Regions from separate parts of the Desulfitobacterium chlororespirans DSM 11544 genome, predicted to be linked through region 1. Evidence: riboswitches for the same ligand, from Rfam matches in the RefSeq annotation. Region 1 holds a riboswitch; the other holds the start of a gene.
What was found. Region 1 has a riboswitch for glycine ahead of BUA14_RS06675 (ACT domain-containing protein). Riboswitches for the same ligand answer to the same signal wherever they lie in the genome.

Region 2: it holds a riboswitch for glycine, as region 1 does, so the genes downstream of both, BUA14_RS09345 (alanine/glycine:cation symporter family protein) here and BUA14_RS06675 (ACT domain-containing protein) in region 1, are expected to answer to the same signal.

Annotation. Positions count from the first base shown of each region.
Region 1 covers NZ_FRDN01000005.1:162,147-170,208, reverse strand. Annotated here, with positions in the region: gene BUA14_RS06700 (class I SAM-dependent methyltransferase) at 1-433, opposite strand, end outside; gene BUA14_RS06695 (DsbA family oxidoreductase) at 772-1,374, opposite strand; gene BUA14_RS06685 (cupin domain-containing protein) at 1,610-1,945, opposite strand; gene BUA14_RS06680 (PFL family protein) at 2,082-3,449, opposite strand; gene BUA14_RS06675 (ACT domain-containing protein) at 3,461-3,763, opposite strand; glycine riboswitch at 3,908-3,998, opposite strand; gene BUA14_RS06670 (flavodoxin family protein) at 4,197-4,850, shown strand; gene BUA14_RS06665 (hypothetical protein) at 4,963-5,577, opposite strand; gene BUA14_RS06660 (hypothetical protein) at 5,651-6,280, opposite strand; gene BUA14_RS28965 (methyl-accepting chemotaxis protein) at 6,400-6,903, opposite strand; gene BUA14_RS06650 (hypothetical protein) at 7,760-8,062, opposite strand, start outside.
Region 2 covers NZ_FRDN01000006.1:226,341-234,402, reverse strand. Annotated here, with positions in the region: gene BUA14_RS09365 (methyl-accepting chemotaxis protein) at 1-969, shown strand, start outside; gene BUA14_RS09360 (2'-5' RNA ligase family protein) at 1,119-1,667, shown strand; gene BUA14_RS09355 (MBL fold metallo-hydrolase) at 1,664-2,386, opposite strand; gene BUA14_RS09350 (VOC family protein) at 2,531-2,914, shown strand; gene BUA14_RS09345 (alanine/glycine:cation symporter family protein) at 3,059-4,441, opposite strand; glycine riboswitch at 4,618-4,708, opposite strand; gene rnk (nucleoside diphosphate kinase regulator) at 5,095-5,511, shown strand; gene BUA14_RS09335 (glutamine--tRNA ligase/YqeY domain fusion protein) at 5,607-7,262, shown strand; gene BUA14_RS27850 (hypothetical protein) at 7,300-7,458, opposite strand; gene BUA14_RS09330 (putative NPN-dependent ornithine cyclodeaminase) at 7,532-8,062, opposite strand, start outside.

The DNA.
Region 1 (8,062 bases):
TCCTGGAATTCTCCAGTTTCGCCCTTTTATCCTTTGCTGTCGCTGGGTGGTCAATCTCAAAAATTTGTATTCCCTTTGCCCAAGCAGGCTGGCGATAGGCAAAGCTGTCATACCCTGCACCCAAAATCAAATACTGTCTTGCGCCGCTCGACACAGCAGCTTGAAGTGCTTTTTCTGTAAATGCCGCTCTGCCAAGGGGTGAAGGGGATAGTTGATTATCCACTACCCATCTTAGAGCCTCATCCGGTGTCCCTTTAAAGGACGGATTAAAAAAACCAATACCTTCTGCCATATTCTTTGATATTTGTCCGTATTCTTCTTCGCTTAAGAATAGCCTTGCCATACTGTCATCAAAAATTTTCACTTCATTGTTCACTGCATGGTATGCCCTGGAAAATGTGCTAACCAGTGCCGTTACACTTTTCTGTTCCATTTTAATCACCTCATATACTTAATACACCTAAAGCCAGTTAAGTACAAGGCTTGAAATTTTTCTCATTTTATGGTATATTAAGTACAAGAAATCAAAGAAATTCACATTTCTGTCACATATATTGTGGCAGATTTTTTGTTTTTTACACAGGGAACAAAATGTCTAAGCTTTCTTTGATTTGCCTTATCACAGGAACCCCTCCCCTAAAATGAAAAAGACTCGCACCGACGAATTCCAGATAGTAATGTATGATACCAATTTTTCTCATACATAAGAAAAGACATACCTTCCTCTTGTAGAGAAGGTATGTCCCATCCTCATATCGCTTAGTGACAACTTTACCGGGCAATATGCTTTTCAAAGAACTCCGTCAGCTGCTGTCGCAACACGCCGGCTCCATACACAGCGTTCAAGCGGGCATCACCCAGCCGAAAAGAGGGTACGGAATCCAGAGCATTTTCCTGCCAAGCATATTGATTTAATGCCAGCTGTTTTTCCCTGTATGTTCCCGAAACCAACGCCTGACGGAACGCATCCACATCACCTCCGGCCAAAGCGGCACAATCGCTAAGCACATCTATGTTTTCAATATCTTTGCCATCGCGGAACACGGCGGAATATACTGCCTCATTGTAACGTATAATATCTGCCCCTTGCCCGTCCAGGAACAACAATCCCTGAATTGCCAGACTGGTGTAATTGCCGGGTTCAAAGGGGCGATGAATGGACAAGTCTGCTTGCTTTAGGCGAGGCCTCAGTTCAATGAGCCACAGGGAAGCTTCGTCCCAGTCCGACATCCGGGGTTCTGTCTGCGGATTGATTTCACATGGACGCCACTGTATTGTAAGCTCGGGATACTCTGGCAGAATTTGTTTCAGTTCATGGAAAGCTAAATAGCAGTAGGGACAAGTGTAATCAAAAAATACTTCCAGTTGCATCATGAAGTTCCTCCTGAATTTAAATTTACTTGTAGTTACAATCCTCTTACGATATAGACTTGCAGATGCCAATAGTCAATAGGTGGAGCCAGGACCACCACATCCGCAGCCATATATACAGGATATATTTTATCCATATCTTCCTTTTGCACACATGGGCTTCCGGGGCTTTGGAAACTTTTCCAGGACGAAACAGCAGAGACAGACCCCCGCGTCTGCCTCATCAAAAATACTGTTCCTAGTGCTTAATCACCGTCAAAAGCATTTTAAACCGTTTCCTGGCTTCCAAACCATGGGGAACATCAGAGGGCATGATCAGGGTCTCTCCCTCTTTCACGATCAGGACTTTATCTCCGATGGTGATTTCCGCTTCACCATCCAGAATTTGCACCATGGCATCTCCCGAAGTGGTATGAGTGCTGATGCCCTCTCCCTCATCCAGGGAAAATAAGGTAATGCTGACGATAGGAGTCTGAGCAAGGGTGCGGCTGATCACTTGTCCCTGTTGGTAAGTAATCAGCTCATTCAGGTCAAGAACTTGGGAAAACTCAATATTTTTCATAATTTGTGCCATGATAAAATCCCCCTTTTTCCTGCAGGCCATTTGCTTATGATTCAATCATTTGCTTATGACTTATTCTAACCTGAATTGCTCTAAAAAAATGTGATTGGAATCACCTTCCATTTTCCTTTTTCAGCAAAGGCCAATTTTAGTTGGATAGACTGGTTATGGGAGCAGGAATTCTGCCGCCCCGCCGGATAAATTCACGGGAAGAGAAGGGGTTCAGTTTAATCACCGGGGCGCTGCCCAGCAGTCCGCCGAACTCAACCCGCTCCCCCACCTTTTTGCCGATGGCCGGTATCACCCGCACAGCGGTTGTCTTCTTATTGATCATGCCGATAGCGGCTTCGTCGGCGATAATTCCGGCGATGGTTTCCGGCTCCACATCTCCGGGGATCGCGATCATGTCCAGCCCTACCGAGCAGACACAGGTCATGGCCTCCAGCTTCTCGATGCTCAGGGCGCCGACTTCCACAGCTTCGATCATGCCCGCATCTTCGGAGACAGGGATAAAGGCTCCACTTAAACCGCCCACATGGGAGGATGCCATAGCTCCTCCTTTTTTCACCGCATCATTAAGCAGGGCTAAAGCAGCCGTGGTCCCATGAGCACCGCAGCGTTCCAGACCCATGTTCTCAAGAATTTCCGCCACACTATCTCCCACAGCCGGAGTCGGGGCCAAGGAAAGATCCACAATGCCAAAGGGAACCTGCAAGGCCTGGGAAGCTTCTCTGCCAATCAATTCACCCATACGGGTAATCTTAAAGGAAGTTCGTTTAATGAGGTTGGCCAGTTCTCCCAAATCTGCCTGGGGGCTTTTCTTGACGGCATGAGCAACAACGCCGGGACCGCTGACCCCTACGTTGATCACCGCTTCCGGCTCTCCCACTCCGTGAAAGGCACCGGCCATGAAGGGATTATCCTCAGGTGCGTTGCAGAAGACCACGAGTTTGGCAGCAGCGATACCATCCTGAGCCGCTGTCCGCCGGGCGCTGTCCAGGATGACTTCCCCCATCTTCAGCACAGCATCCATATTGATACCCGATTTGGTGGAACCGATATTCACCGAGGAGCAGACAAACTCTGTCTCCGCCAAGGCCTGGGGAATCGCTTCGATCAAGGAGCTGTCCCCCTTGGTTAAGCCTTTTTGAACGAGGGCGGAAAAACCTCCCAGGAAGTTAATCCCCACCGTCTTGGCCGCTCTGTCTAAGGCTTTGGCCAGGCGGACCATTTCTTCGGGATTAAAGTTGGAACCCAAGAGGGCCACCGGAGTTACCGAGACTCTTTTATTGACAATAGGAATGCCGTAACGAGCAGCTAAGCCTTCCCCCACACTGACTAAATGCTCAGCCTGGCGGGTAATTTTATCGTAGATTTTTTGTTCCACCTGTTGTACATCATCTCCGGCACAGTCCAGCAGACTTATGCCCATCGTGATGGTACGGATGTCTAAATTCTCATTTTCCACCATTGCAATGGTTTGCAGTATTTCATGAGGAGCCAGATGCATTTTCACAGTAATTCCCCCTATACCCGATGCATAAATTCAAAAATATCTTCATGCTGAACATTGACCTTCAAGCCCCGGGCTTCTCCCTCGCTTTGCAATTGCTTGGTGAGCTCGGTTAAGGAGGAGGCCGTGGATTGAGTAACATCCACGATCATAATCATTGTGAAAAAACCCTGGAGAATGGTTTGACTAAGATCCAGAACATTGATGGATTTTTCCGCCAAGCGCCCGGTCAGCCAGGCGATAATTCCTATTTGATCCTTGCCTAAGATAGAAATAATCACGCGGTTGGACGTATCACGGGTTGGTTCTAGGCTCATGCTCTTTACCCCTTTTCTTTTTTGTTTCTCTTCGCTTTTTCTACCAATAAAAAAGAGCCAAATCCTAAATTTGACTCTGGTACACAAGAGCATTTGCGAACCCGCTTATCGGCAGTAATAGTATGCCTTAAGCATCATTCACAAACTATGCGCTCTGTCCTTTTGCCTGAGAGATTGAACAGCTTTGCTGCCTTGCCCCTTCGGCGTCCTTGCGGAACTCTCCAGAGTTCTGTCCGTTTTCAGTTCATCATGGTTAGCCTACCCTGTTCTCCTGAAAACCTCATCCAGTTATTCACTTCTTTTCAGTATTATAAACATCCTTGCCCATAATTGCAAACCTTTGTTTTTAAGACTCTCCCTAATATAATAGAAGTGAAAGCAAATCACTGCTCAATGAAGCAAACACATTAACATAAGGAGTTGAGGTATTACTATGAAGGTTATTGCTGTTAATGGCAGCCCCCGCAAGCAATGGAACACGGCTACATTATTGCATAAAGCTCTTGAAGGAGCGCAATCCGTAGGTGCCGAAACAGACATGGTTCATCTTTATGAGCTGAATTATAAAGGATGCATCAGCTGCTTTGGGTGCAAACGCAAGAACTCCAGCCCCATTGGGCATTGTGTCCTCAAAGATGAGCTGACCCCACTTTTGGAAGAGGTGCTGAAGTGCGATGTCCTGCTGCTGGGTTCGCCCATCTACTTTGGCAATGTCACTGGAGAAATGCGCTCCTTTCTGGAGCGGCTGTTTTTCTCCCTTCTTTCCTATAATGAAGGTCAGCGTACTGTTTTCCCAAGAAAAGTGGCCTCAGGTTTTATCTACACTATGAATGTTCCTGAGGATTTCCTGCCTCAGCTTGGCTACGAAGCGGTTTTTAAAGCCAATGCCCGCAGCCTCGAACTCCTTAATGGACCTTCCGAATATCTCCTGGCCGCAGATACCTATCAGTTTGACAATTACGCCAACTATGAAGCCTCCCAATTTAATGAGCGGCATAAAGCCCAGGTGCGCCAAGAGCGATTCCCTCAGGATTGCCGGCAAGCCTTTGACCTGGGAGCCCGGCTGTCTGGGCGTGATGCCGAATAGATCGTGAAAACTCTCTCTCCCGCCTATTTATAATATATTATAGTTTGGCGGGATTGGTTTCTAAACAAAACCCCATCCAAATTGCGGATGGGGTTTTGCCTGTTAATCGCCTTTAGTCCAAATATTGAGATTGGGTCAGCCTGATCAGCTCCACTTTAGAATCCGGCTTCACATTCGCATTGACCAATTGGTTATCTTCCCGATTATAGTCAAAGATCATGAGCTGACCATCCTCCAGCAGATAGAAGCCCTCCAAAGGTCCCTCACCATGCCTGCTTTCGAAGGGTTTGTATTTGTCAGCATACACATCCTTAATCTTTTCAGCGGTATCTCCTACCTTGGCACCGAGGTTGGTGGTGAAGTCCGCGGCAATGGCGTCAATCTCCAGCACTTTACCGGAATCTTTTCCGACAATGAGCCTGATGCCTTGCTTATACTCTCTGCTGTACCAGGCTTCAGGGAAATGCCCAGGCTCATCATAGAAAGTTTCTTGATAGTCCTTGCCTAAGATTTTCTCTGCCTGGCTAAAGGGATCGCCCAGATGTATGTTTCCCAGACTGGCATCTTCTTTCGGCTGACCTTGGTCCCCGACCGGCAAATCCGTCCCTACTTGTTGTCCTGGTTTATCCAGATCAGCATTTTGATCCTGGGGTGTCTGGGGCGCCTTGGCCGCACACCCCGCCAGTAAAAGTACTGAAGCCAAAACAATCAGGAATCGCTTAAACACTGTGCATCACCTCGGTAGTTCTTCTTAACAGAGAGTATCTCCATCCTCATTTCTTTTACTCTTTTCACTATGATTATTTTTTGCTCCGGGAAAGGGTGCGCTTGACTCCAAAAGCTCCTGCTCCCAGGACCACCACAGCACCTAATCCATAAAGAATGGCGTCGGAACCTTCTTCTTGGGCCCCGTCTCTTGCAGCAGAAGCATCCTTAGCCTGTGCCGCATTTCCTGCCTCCGCACCGGAAACAGCAAGAGGATCTACAGCCGGCTCGGCTCCGCCTGCAGCTGCAGCTAAAGGCGAGGCGAATTCTCCTTCAACCACTTTAACCTTTTCTTTGCCGAACAGGCCATACAGATATTGAGCATGTTCTTCGCTGTAAGGCTGGATGCCGATCTCCACATGATCACTCATAAGACCGGTATGGGTAACGGCAAACCCCTTGTCCCCAAACTCCCCCCGATGTTCCTCAAAGACAAATTGATAGATCACTTTATTCAGTTCCTGGAGGGCCGGATCAACCCCTTGCCCAGGTTCGGCAGGGCTTACCACCGGATCATTGGGTTCAACCGTCATGCTCGTCAAGGCAGGCCGGGTATCCGGAGCCTGTTCCACAGCTCTATCTTCGTTTGCCTGCACTGATCCGGAAGCGGCCAGTGTCAAGCACATTCCCAAAACCAAAGTCGTCGCAATTTTAAATTTAAACATAAAATCCCCTCCCATTCCAATACCGCGAAGCATCATATTCTGCTGCATCTGGTATATAAGACGAGAGGGGATGTTTGTTTCTGACGATTTTTCTCATCCATTTCCTGGATTTCAAATCATTAAAAACTAAAGGCTATAAACTCATTGGTCAGTTGTTCACTGATCTTTGTAACGCGATTCAAGGCTTCCGATATGGATTTTGCCTCCGTTTGATTGATTGTGGAGCTATTGAGTATTTTATTAATGATCTCATCCATGTCCTTAATTTCTCCGGCTAAGAAGTGGAGCAAAGGAACAGTGCGATGATTGGTTTGTTTTATATTGGCAACCAGCTGCTGGATAAATTGGATGGATTGCTTGCTTCTTTCCGCCAATTTTCTTACTTCATCGGCGACCACAGCGAAGCCTCTCCCCGCTTCTCCGGCACGGGCTGCTTCAATAGCTGCATTAAGAGCCAGCAGATTGGTTTGATCCGATATTTGTTTGATGGTATTAATCAGCTCATCAATCTTCTGGGTATTGGTGTTGAGATCATTGGTAACTTCAATGGTTTCATCGATCCGCTCCACTTGCTTCTGGATGCGGTCGTGGGCTTCATGGATACTTGAATTCGTATCCTGCATAAAGTTCACGATACCTTCCATCGAACTCATAACTTCCTGAATATGAGCATTTAAGTCAAAGCTGATACCCTGGGTATTGGACAGTATCTGATTAAAATTAAATTCGACAATCTTTTCGGTCAGATGCAGTATATCATCAGGTTTAATAGCCCGATTAAATCCGATAATAGATACCTTATGCTTATCAACGTATTGCCCGTATTGAGTCCAGAGAACTCCCTTAGCCTCTACATAGCCCTGCATGCCCACGATGTAATCAGCTTGCTGCAATATTTCCTTAGCCTGATCATTGGTCATCTCAGTAAATGCAAAAAGACTATAATTTACATGATTGACCTCATGCTCGTGAAGGTATTGCTCGATGGCTTTGGCCTGGGAACCGTTATTGTTAAAGATCACCACATTGGCTCCTGGGGAAATGCGGGCAACTCTTATGTAGAAAAGGTCTTCGGGAACGAGCTCCAGAGGGAATATCCGTTGTCTGGCCACATATTTAGAGGCTTCCTCCACCCTTGTAGGAAGCACAATATAAAGGTCGTCATTTAAATTGGCCGGAAGCTCTTTGATATAGTATTTATTTCTCATTTGGACTTTATGACCAAAGTATAGAGATGTGACCCGATATAATTCATCAGCGACGGCTTGGGAACTCCCGATAGTAGATATATTCATTAACCGATTATTCATTTTCCACCCCCATCATGTGAAAGTTACTACAATGACTAATGTATACACAATTTTGACATTTCTCAGCAAAAGTCCTCTATTCTTTCAATATGATTTTTTAATGCTAACGATTAAAATAAATGGGGTCACACCTTCCACGTAAAAAGGGGCTGCTGCTCAATGAAATAGTTCATTTCGCAACACACCCCCGATTCGTGTTCCCTAAAGATGCTGCCCCATATTGCCAAGTAAATCCCTGATAAATTTCTTCTTTACCTTCGATATGATACAAGTCCATGGGTTTAATCAGTTCCGGTGGAAACGGATTTTGCAATAAATTGATCTTCATGAGCAGTTCAGAAACAAATTGAGAACAGAAGTAGTGATTTTCTCTGCGCATAGGGATTCTCATGGCGGCGGTAAACAGCCCCAGGAAATTGTATCTTAAGAATTGATCAGCGGCTATAAACCGAGACAGTTCATTGATCAACAT
Region 2 (8,062 bases), on a different contig from region 1:
ACCAACGCCATCAATCATATGAAGAATTCGATTAAGCAGTTGGTCAACAGTATTAAGAGCGAATCGGTTGCTATCGAAGAAAAAGTGCATGCTGTCATGGATAATGTGGTGGATCTCAGCAAGAGCCTGGAAGAGATTTCTGCTACTACCGGAGATGTGGCGGCCAGTACGGAAGAAACATCGGCAGCATCGGAAGAAATGTCGGCGACAACCCAGGAAATTGAAAAAGCAGTACAATTGATCGCCGGCAAATCCCAACAAGGGGCAATCTCGTCCAAGGAAATCACCGGGAGAGCGGAAGATACCAAGAGAAATGTCAATACAGCCCAGAAGAAAGCCGCCGATATATTTGTCGATACCCAGGTAAAGCTGGAAAAGGCGATTATCGAAGCCAAGGTTGTCAGCCAAATCGATTTATTGACGGATGCCATCATGCAGATCACCGAGCAAACCAACTTACTGGCTCTGAATGCCGCCATTGAAGCGGCAAGAGCAGGTGAAGCCGGCAGAGGGTTCTCGGTTGTCTCAGAGGAAATCAGAAAACTTGCCGAACAATCCAAAGGAGCGGTTATGCAAATACAGGAGGTTACCACCAAGGTAACCAGTGCTGTCGATAACCTCTCCCAAAGCTCCAATGGGCTATTGTCTTTCATGTCTGTGGATGTCAATAATGACTATCAAGTCATGCTGGATGTAGCAGAGCGATACAGCGAAGACGCCAATTTCGTCGATGAGCTGGTCGCCGATTTTAGTGCTACCACGGAGCAGCTTTTGGTGTCTATCCAAAATATTTCCGATGCCATCGGCGGGGTAGCCCAAGCTGCCAACAGCGGTGCCGTCGGCACGGCGGATATTGCCAATCAGTCGGCAGAAGTAAGCGTCAAATCCAATGAAGTTAAAGAGCAGATTCTCAGAGCCAAGGAAAGCGTCAACAGATTACAAGAAGAAATCAAACGGTTCAAAGTGTAATGGCAAGCGGCAAGACATACAGTTAAAACTAAAGAGATTAAGCCAGATATCCCATAGAATCGGAATATCTGGCTTTTTGTTAAAGACTTGCAATTATCCTGCAGGGGTTTTAAAGTAGAAGAAAGCAATAATCTATGGGGAGGTATGGAATGAGCTATGCAGTTAATCTCTACTTCAATGAAGAAGCGGAGCAATCGATAATAAAGCTATGGGAGTCGTTAGCTCTCTTGAATCTGGGCAAATGCATGTCCTGCACCAACGGCCGACCCCATATCACTTTAGCTATCTATCATGATCTGGACTTGACCAAAGCTCAAGGAATACTGGAGACTCTGGCTCAAGCTGTTCCTTCCTTTGAGTTGGTATTTCTTCAAGTAGGGATTTTTCCTCTTCATAAAGGCACCATCTTTTTGACCCCTAACTTGACTCATGATCTGTTTCGGGTCCATGGAATGCTCCATGCTGCCTTGGCGGCTTGGCAAGAGCAGGGCTGGGACTATTACAAACCCCAGATCTGGCATCCCCATTGCACCCTTTCCATGGAAACGGCCGTGGAGGAGATCCCTAAAGTGCTGGAAGAAATCTTAAAAGATTTTCGCTCCATTGAGGTGACCATTGAATCCATAGGGATAGTATCCTTGGATCCCATTGAGTATTTAGGCGAATTCCCTCTGAGCGGATCGCCATCCCCTGCTTAGATGCCAAAGCACTGATTGGTTTGTTTGATGCCTAAGATTGCCGTGGGGGAAGCGGTCATTTTTTCAACAAAGGAGCCAATGGATCCATAATCATCCCAAAAATGCATGGGGACAAGGATTTGGGGACGGATCTCCTGAATAAAATACTCCGCTCCCAGGCAGGAGGACTGTTCAAGCCGGGGGTCCACAGGGAAGAAAGCAATATCGATTCTCTCTTCTTTGAGTTTGGCGATTTCTTCCTTGAACATTTTCTCTGCCCACAGAATATCTGCTTCGGGTTCTCCCCGCCAGTGCCACCAGTTAAGATCTCCGGCATGGAAGAGATGGAGCCTTTCCTTGGCGCCCAGTTCCACAAGGAAGGAAACACCCGCATCGGTAGATCCATAGGTTCTAATAGTCAGGTTATTCTTATGAACTTCTTCATAAGGGGATAAGAAAGTAAGGTTCTCTTGGCCTGGAGGCAGCTGAGGATGGCCTTGGATATCCGAGCTGAGGATATAGTGAATGTTAGGATAGTGGGTTTGCCACTGGAAGATTTCAGGATTGTAATGATCCGGATGGACATGGGAGGAAAAAACAGTGATCTGCTTATGGCCGGGCAACTGGACTTGGCCTTGATAATAGTCAAAGACAAGGAACTCCTTATCGGTTTCCACGGTGAAACCGCTGTGCTGAATATACTCAATACGAAGTCCTAGCTTTTCGAGGGGAGCTTTCATAAAAATCACCTCATCTAATAATGATCGGAAGTTTGTGTTCTCTATAAAAAATTACTATAATATGGATGGATATGCAAGACAATAGAGGGCCTGGTCGATAATTAATTCTCGGCAAAGAAAACGTATCCAAAATAAATGAAGGGGATGCTGGCCATGAAATTTAAATTTACCCACAATAATATCAATGTGCTGGATCTGGAGAAAAGTCTTAAATTTTACGAAGCGGCATTAGGGTTAAAGGAAGTCAGGCGTATAGCTCCGGAGAGCGGGGAATTCATTATTGTTTATCTGGGGGATGGGATAACCGCTCATGCTTTGGAACTTACCTGGTTAAGGGATAGAACAGAACCCTATAATCTGGGCGACAACGAGTTTCATCTGGCCTTAACCGTGGATGATTTCCAGGCAGCTCATGAACATCATCAAAAAATGGGCTGCATCTGTTATGAAAATGAAGCCATGGGGATCTATTTTATCAATGATCCGGATAACTACTGGATAGAAATCCTCCCCAGTTCTATGGGATAGGATAAGGCATATAGAGACACCTCTCCGGAAGGGAGAGGTGTCTCGTAGTTTGGTGCGCCAGCTATGTGTTTTGTCATCTATGGGGAAACTATCATTAAGCTAAGAATATAGTGAGCAAAGGGCATACTGAGCTCCACTGTGAGCTTATTTATTCTGAATGACAGGGATGGGCTCCTCAGAGGCTTCATCCAGACGATCTTCCCATAGATACTTCTTGGTTTCCGAGACAATAACTCCGCTTAGGAGAAGGAGCGCCACAAGATTGGGAATAGCCATCATGGCGTTCATCGCATCCGACAAATCCCAGACGAATTGGAGAGTCACCAAAGAGCCGGTTAACACGGCGAGAACCCAAAGGAGGCGGTAAGGGAGGATGCCCTTTTTGCCAAAGAGGTATTCCACAGCCCTTTCACCATAATAAGACCAGCCCAGGATGGTGGAGAAAACGAAGGTCAAAAGCCCGAAGGTTAAAACGATGGGGCCAACCACCGGAATCTGATTAAAAGCCATTGTGGTCAAATCGCCGCCTTGCAGTCCTTGAGCAGCAGTCGGGTTGCTAAGGACACTGCTGACCACGACCAGACCGGTCATTAAACAGACAACAACGGTATCCCAGAAGGTGCCGGTAGCCGAGACGAGAGCCTGACGGACCGGATTCCTGGTTTGAGCGGCGGCAGCGACGATGGGAGCGGAACCCAAACCGGATTCATTGGAGAAAAGACCCCGGGCAATACCGTAACGGGCGGCCATAATGATACTGGCACCGACGAAGCCGCCGCCGGCGGCAGTTGGAGTGAATGCCGATTCACAGATCAAGACAACGGCAGGCCAGACATATTGAGAATTTATAATCAGGATGATGATACAACCGAGGACATAGGCAATCGCCATAAAGGGGACGAATTTTTCGCAGACCCGGGCGATCCATTTCACTCCACCGATGATCACTATCCCGGTAAGGGCTGCTAAGACAAGACCGGTAAGGAGGGGGCTGATATTGAATTGGGACTTGAGCATACCGGAAATAGAATTAGCCTGAGTCATATTGCCAATGCCAAAGGCGGCAATGGAAGTAAAGATACAGAAGAGTACAGCCAGCCACTTCTGGCCCAGGCCCCTTTCCAAAGCATACATAGGGCCGCCCAGCATGGTGCCGTCAGCGGTTTTGACCCGGTATTTTACGGCCAATAAGGCCTCCCCATATTTGGTGGCAATCCCGAATACCCCGGTGAGCCAGCACCAAAGTACGGCACCAGGCCCCCCTAAAGCCACAGCCGTAGCTACTCCGACGATATTGCCGGTTCCGATGGTAGCGGCCAGGGCGGTGGTCAGAGCTCCGAATTGGCTCACATCGCCGCTGGCATCAGGATCCTTAGTGAGGGATAATTTGATCCCTTTAAAAATGTACCTTTGAATGCCACGAGTACGGAAAGTAAGGAATAAGTGCGTGCCAAAAAGTAAAACAAGAATTGGTGGACCCCAGAGATAGCCGTTCAGCCAGATGATAAAGTCATGTAAGGCTTCCATAGTGTTCTCCTCCTTTAATCTCTCTCTGCGCAGCTCACTGCACATCTTTCTGTATGTTGCAGCCTTCGCAAAAGGAGTGCAGTTTATATATAAAAAGAGTCAATCTTTAGCGATTGACTCTGAATATTCGGACGATGGGTATCAAAGCAAGAGATTGCCCCCCCTAGAGCAGTCCCTGTTCCTTCTCTGTCCTTTTGCCTGAGAGATTTACAACATTATTGTATTGCCCCTTCGGCGCCCTAAGCGAGTCTCTCCAGAGTGCTGTCAATTTACGGTCCCTGACTTATTCCAGTCACCTGAAAGTTTCAACTTCTTCGGCGGGCCATACCCTTCTCCCGTAAATCTCATTCAGCATTCCTATGCAGTTTTGGATAGATTCCCAATTCCTTCAACGGCTTTGCGAATTTATTTATTATTATAAGTATCGCTCCCATTTTATTCAAGAATTATTTTTGGGAATATGCCAACATTTACTTATTATAGAAAATGGTATATAATTAGAATGGTTTAATGATTTCTCCCTTTTTTGAAGTACATAAATTTTTGACAGCGGCTATCTGGCGATAGTCGCTCTATATTTAGCTATTCAGAAAGTGTAAATTTTCTGGGTGCATTCAATGTGTTGATCATTAGAAAAGGAAGGTTCAGGAGAAATGAGTAGAAAGATCAGTATTACAGCTGTGGACCGTGAGCGTCTGCTCAAACTTATCAATAAGGAAAGAGAGTTTGGCAGCGCTAAAAACAAGGATTACTTAAAAGATCTTGAGCATGAGTTAAATGGGGCAGATGTGGTACCTTCAGAAAAAATCCCTGCCAACGCCATCACCATGAATTCCAGGATCTTGCTGCAGGATCTGGAGACAGGGGAAGAAACCGTCTATACGTTAGTGTATCCTGAGGATGCCGATCTTCTGGAAGATAAGATTTCAATTCTTGCCCCCGTGGGGACGGCCATTCTGGGCTATCTGGAAGGAGATATCATCGATTGGAAAGTTCCCGGTGGTGTCGTCCGGTTTAAGGTGGAAAAAATTCTTTATCAGCCGGAGGCTGCGGGAGACTATCATTTATAAGCAGCAATGGGTGAAGGACGAAAATTCGGGTAACACTACTGGAGAGGTCTTTCTTTGCAGTAGGAGATAAGATTCCGTAGGAAAGGTTGGTATTTGTGGATAACGAGAATAAATCCTCTAATTTTTTGCGCAGTATTATCCTTGAGGATTTACGGGAGGGGAAAGTAGAAGAAATCATGACGCGGTTTCCCCCCGAGCCCAATGGTTATCTGCATATTGGGCATGCTAAATCCATCTGTTTGAACTTTGGCCTGGCCGACGAATTCAAAGGAAAAACCAATTTGCGGTTTGATGATACGAACCCGGTCAAGGAAGATACTGAATATGTAGAATCCATTAAAGAAGATGTCAAGTGGCTGGGGTTTACCTGGGACAACCTCTTTTTCGCTTCCGATTATTTTGCGGAGATGCATAAGCGGGCCGTTCTGCTGATCGAAAAGGGCAAAGCTTATGTGTGTGATTTATCCGCTGAGGAGATTAGAAAAAGCCGCGGCACCCTGACTGAGGCCGGTAAGGAAAGCCCCTACCGCAACCGCAGTGTTGAAGAAAACCTGGATCTCTTCGAGAGAATGCGCCAAGGTGAATTTAAGGACGGGGAAAAGGTTCTCCGGGCTAAGATCGATATGGGCTCACCCAACATCAATATGCGGGATCCCGTTCTTTATCGGATTGCCCATGCCACCCACCATAATACAGGGGACACATGGTGCATCTACCCCATGTATGATTATGCCCATCCTTTAGAGGATGCTATCGAAGGCATAACTCACTCTATCTGTACTTTAGAATTTGAAGATCACCGCCCTCTCTATGATTGGGTCGTTCGGGAATGTGAGATGGAACATGTTCCTCATCAATATGAATTTGCCCGCTTGAATATGACCAATACGGTGATGAGCAAACGCAAGCTGAAGCAGCTGGTGGATGAAAAAGTGGTGGACGGTTGGGATGATCCCAGAATGCCCACCATCTCCGGGCTGCGCCGCCGGGGGTATACCCCTGAAGCCATCCGCAATTTTGCCCAAGCTATTGGTGTGGCCAGAGCGGACAGTGTGGTGGATTCCAAAATGCTGGAGCACTTTATTCGGGAAGATCTGAAGCTCAAAGTGTCCCGGCCCATGGCGGTCATCCGCCCCTTGAAGGTGGTCATTACCAATTACCCGGAAGGCCAAGTGGAAATGCTGGATGCCGATCACAATAAAGAGAACCCTGAGATGGGGAAACGCAAGATTCCTTTTTCCAGGGAGATTTACATCGAGCAGGAAGATTTCATGGAGGTCCCGCCGCCGAAGTACCACCGGCTTTACCCGGGCAATGAAGTTCGGTTGATGGATGCCTACTTTATTAGGTGTGAAGAGGTCATCAAGGATGATGAGGGCAAGATCATCGAGATTCGTTGCACCTATGATCCGGAAACAAAAAGCGGCACAGGATTTACCGGCCGCAAGGTCAAGGGTACTATTCATTGGGTGGAAGCCACTCAGGCAGTGCCGGCAGAGTTTCGCCTCTATGAGCCTTTGATTCAGGATGATGGAGCAGAAGAGGAAGGCAAGACCTTCCTGGATCACATCAATCCCAACTCTTTAGCAATACGGCAAGGGTTTGTGGAACCTTATATGAAAGAGGCCAAACCTCAAGATAAATTCCAGTTTCCCCGTCACGGCTACTTTAATGTGGATCCGAACTATACTACCCCGGAAAGCTTAGTGTTGAATTTAATTGTTTCCTTAAAAAGCTCTTTCGTTATATAATCAGTGTATAAAAATAGTCACGATGGTTTATTCGTGACTATTTTTTCTCGTTATAGAGGATCATTACATAATGCTCTAAAAAAGCTTTCCATTGGATTTCGATGATTTCAATGTTCCCTTCCTGCTCTTGAAAGAACGCATTCATTTTCTGCTCCAGCCCTTCCTGCCGAAGCGATTGGATAATCTTCACTTTCATGCTTTTTCCTCCTATAGGCCAAGGGCCTTTTTCTGTTTTAATTTATGCAATTGGCTTCATTCGTAGAGGGTTGTTATTCATTAAGATTATTATTGACATTGACGAGAAAGTCCTGGACATTGGCCACGATGGTGGTGACTTCGAGAGAACCCCGATCTCTCAGCTTATTCAAGGTGAACTCCGCCACATCCACAGCATAGATGTAGACTGGACGCAGCTGCCCATCCCGCTGAGTATAGGCAGGTGTCATATTGCCGGCAGCGATGGTATGGAGCTGGGTGGCCAGGCAGATGAGGGTAGTGGCCTGTTTGGTCTGCCGGCGCATTTCATCCTGAGCTGCGTAGACATTGGCCCATACCGAGGGCAGGGGACCGTCATCACGGATAGAGCCCGCCAGGATCAAAGGGATATTCTTTTCTAAGGCGGCAGGCACAACCCCCTCGGTCAGGTGCTGAGCTTTGATGAGTTTTTCCAGTGAGCCGGCTTCTCTGGCCATATTGATGACATCCAAATGATTATAATGGCCGTTGGGCTGAGACTCCTGAGTATAGATATTTTGCCCTAAAGCGGTACCCAGGATGCCGGCTTCAAGATCATGGGTAGC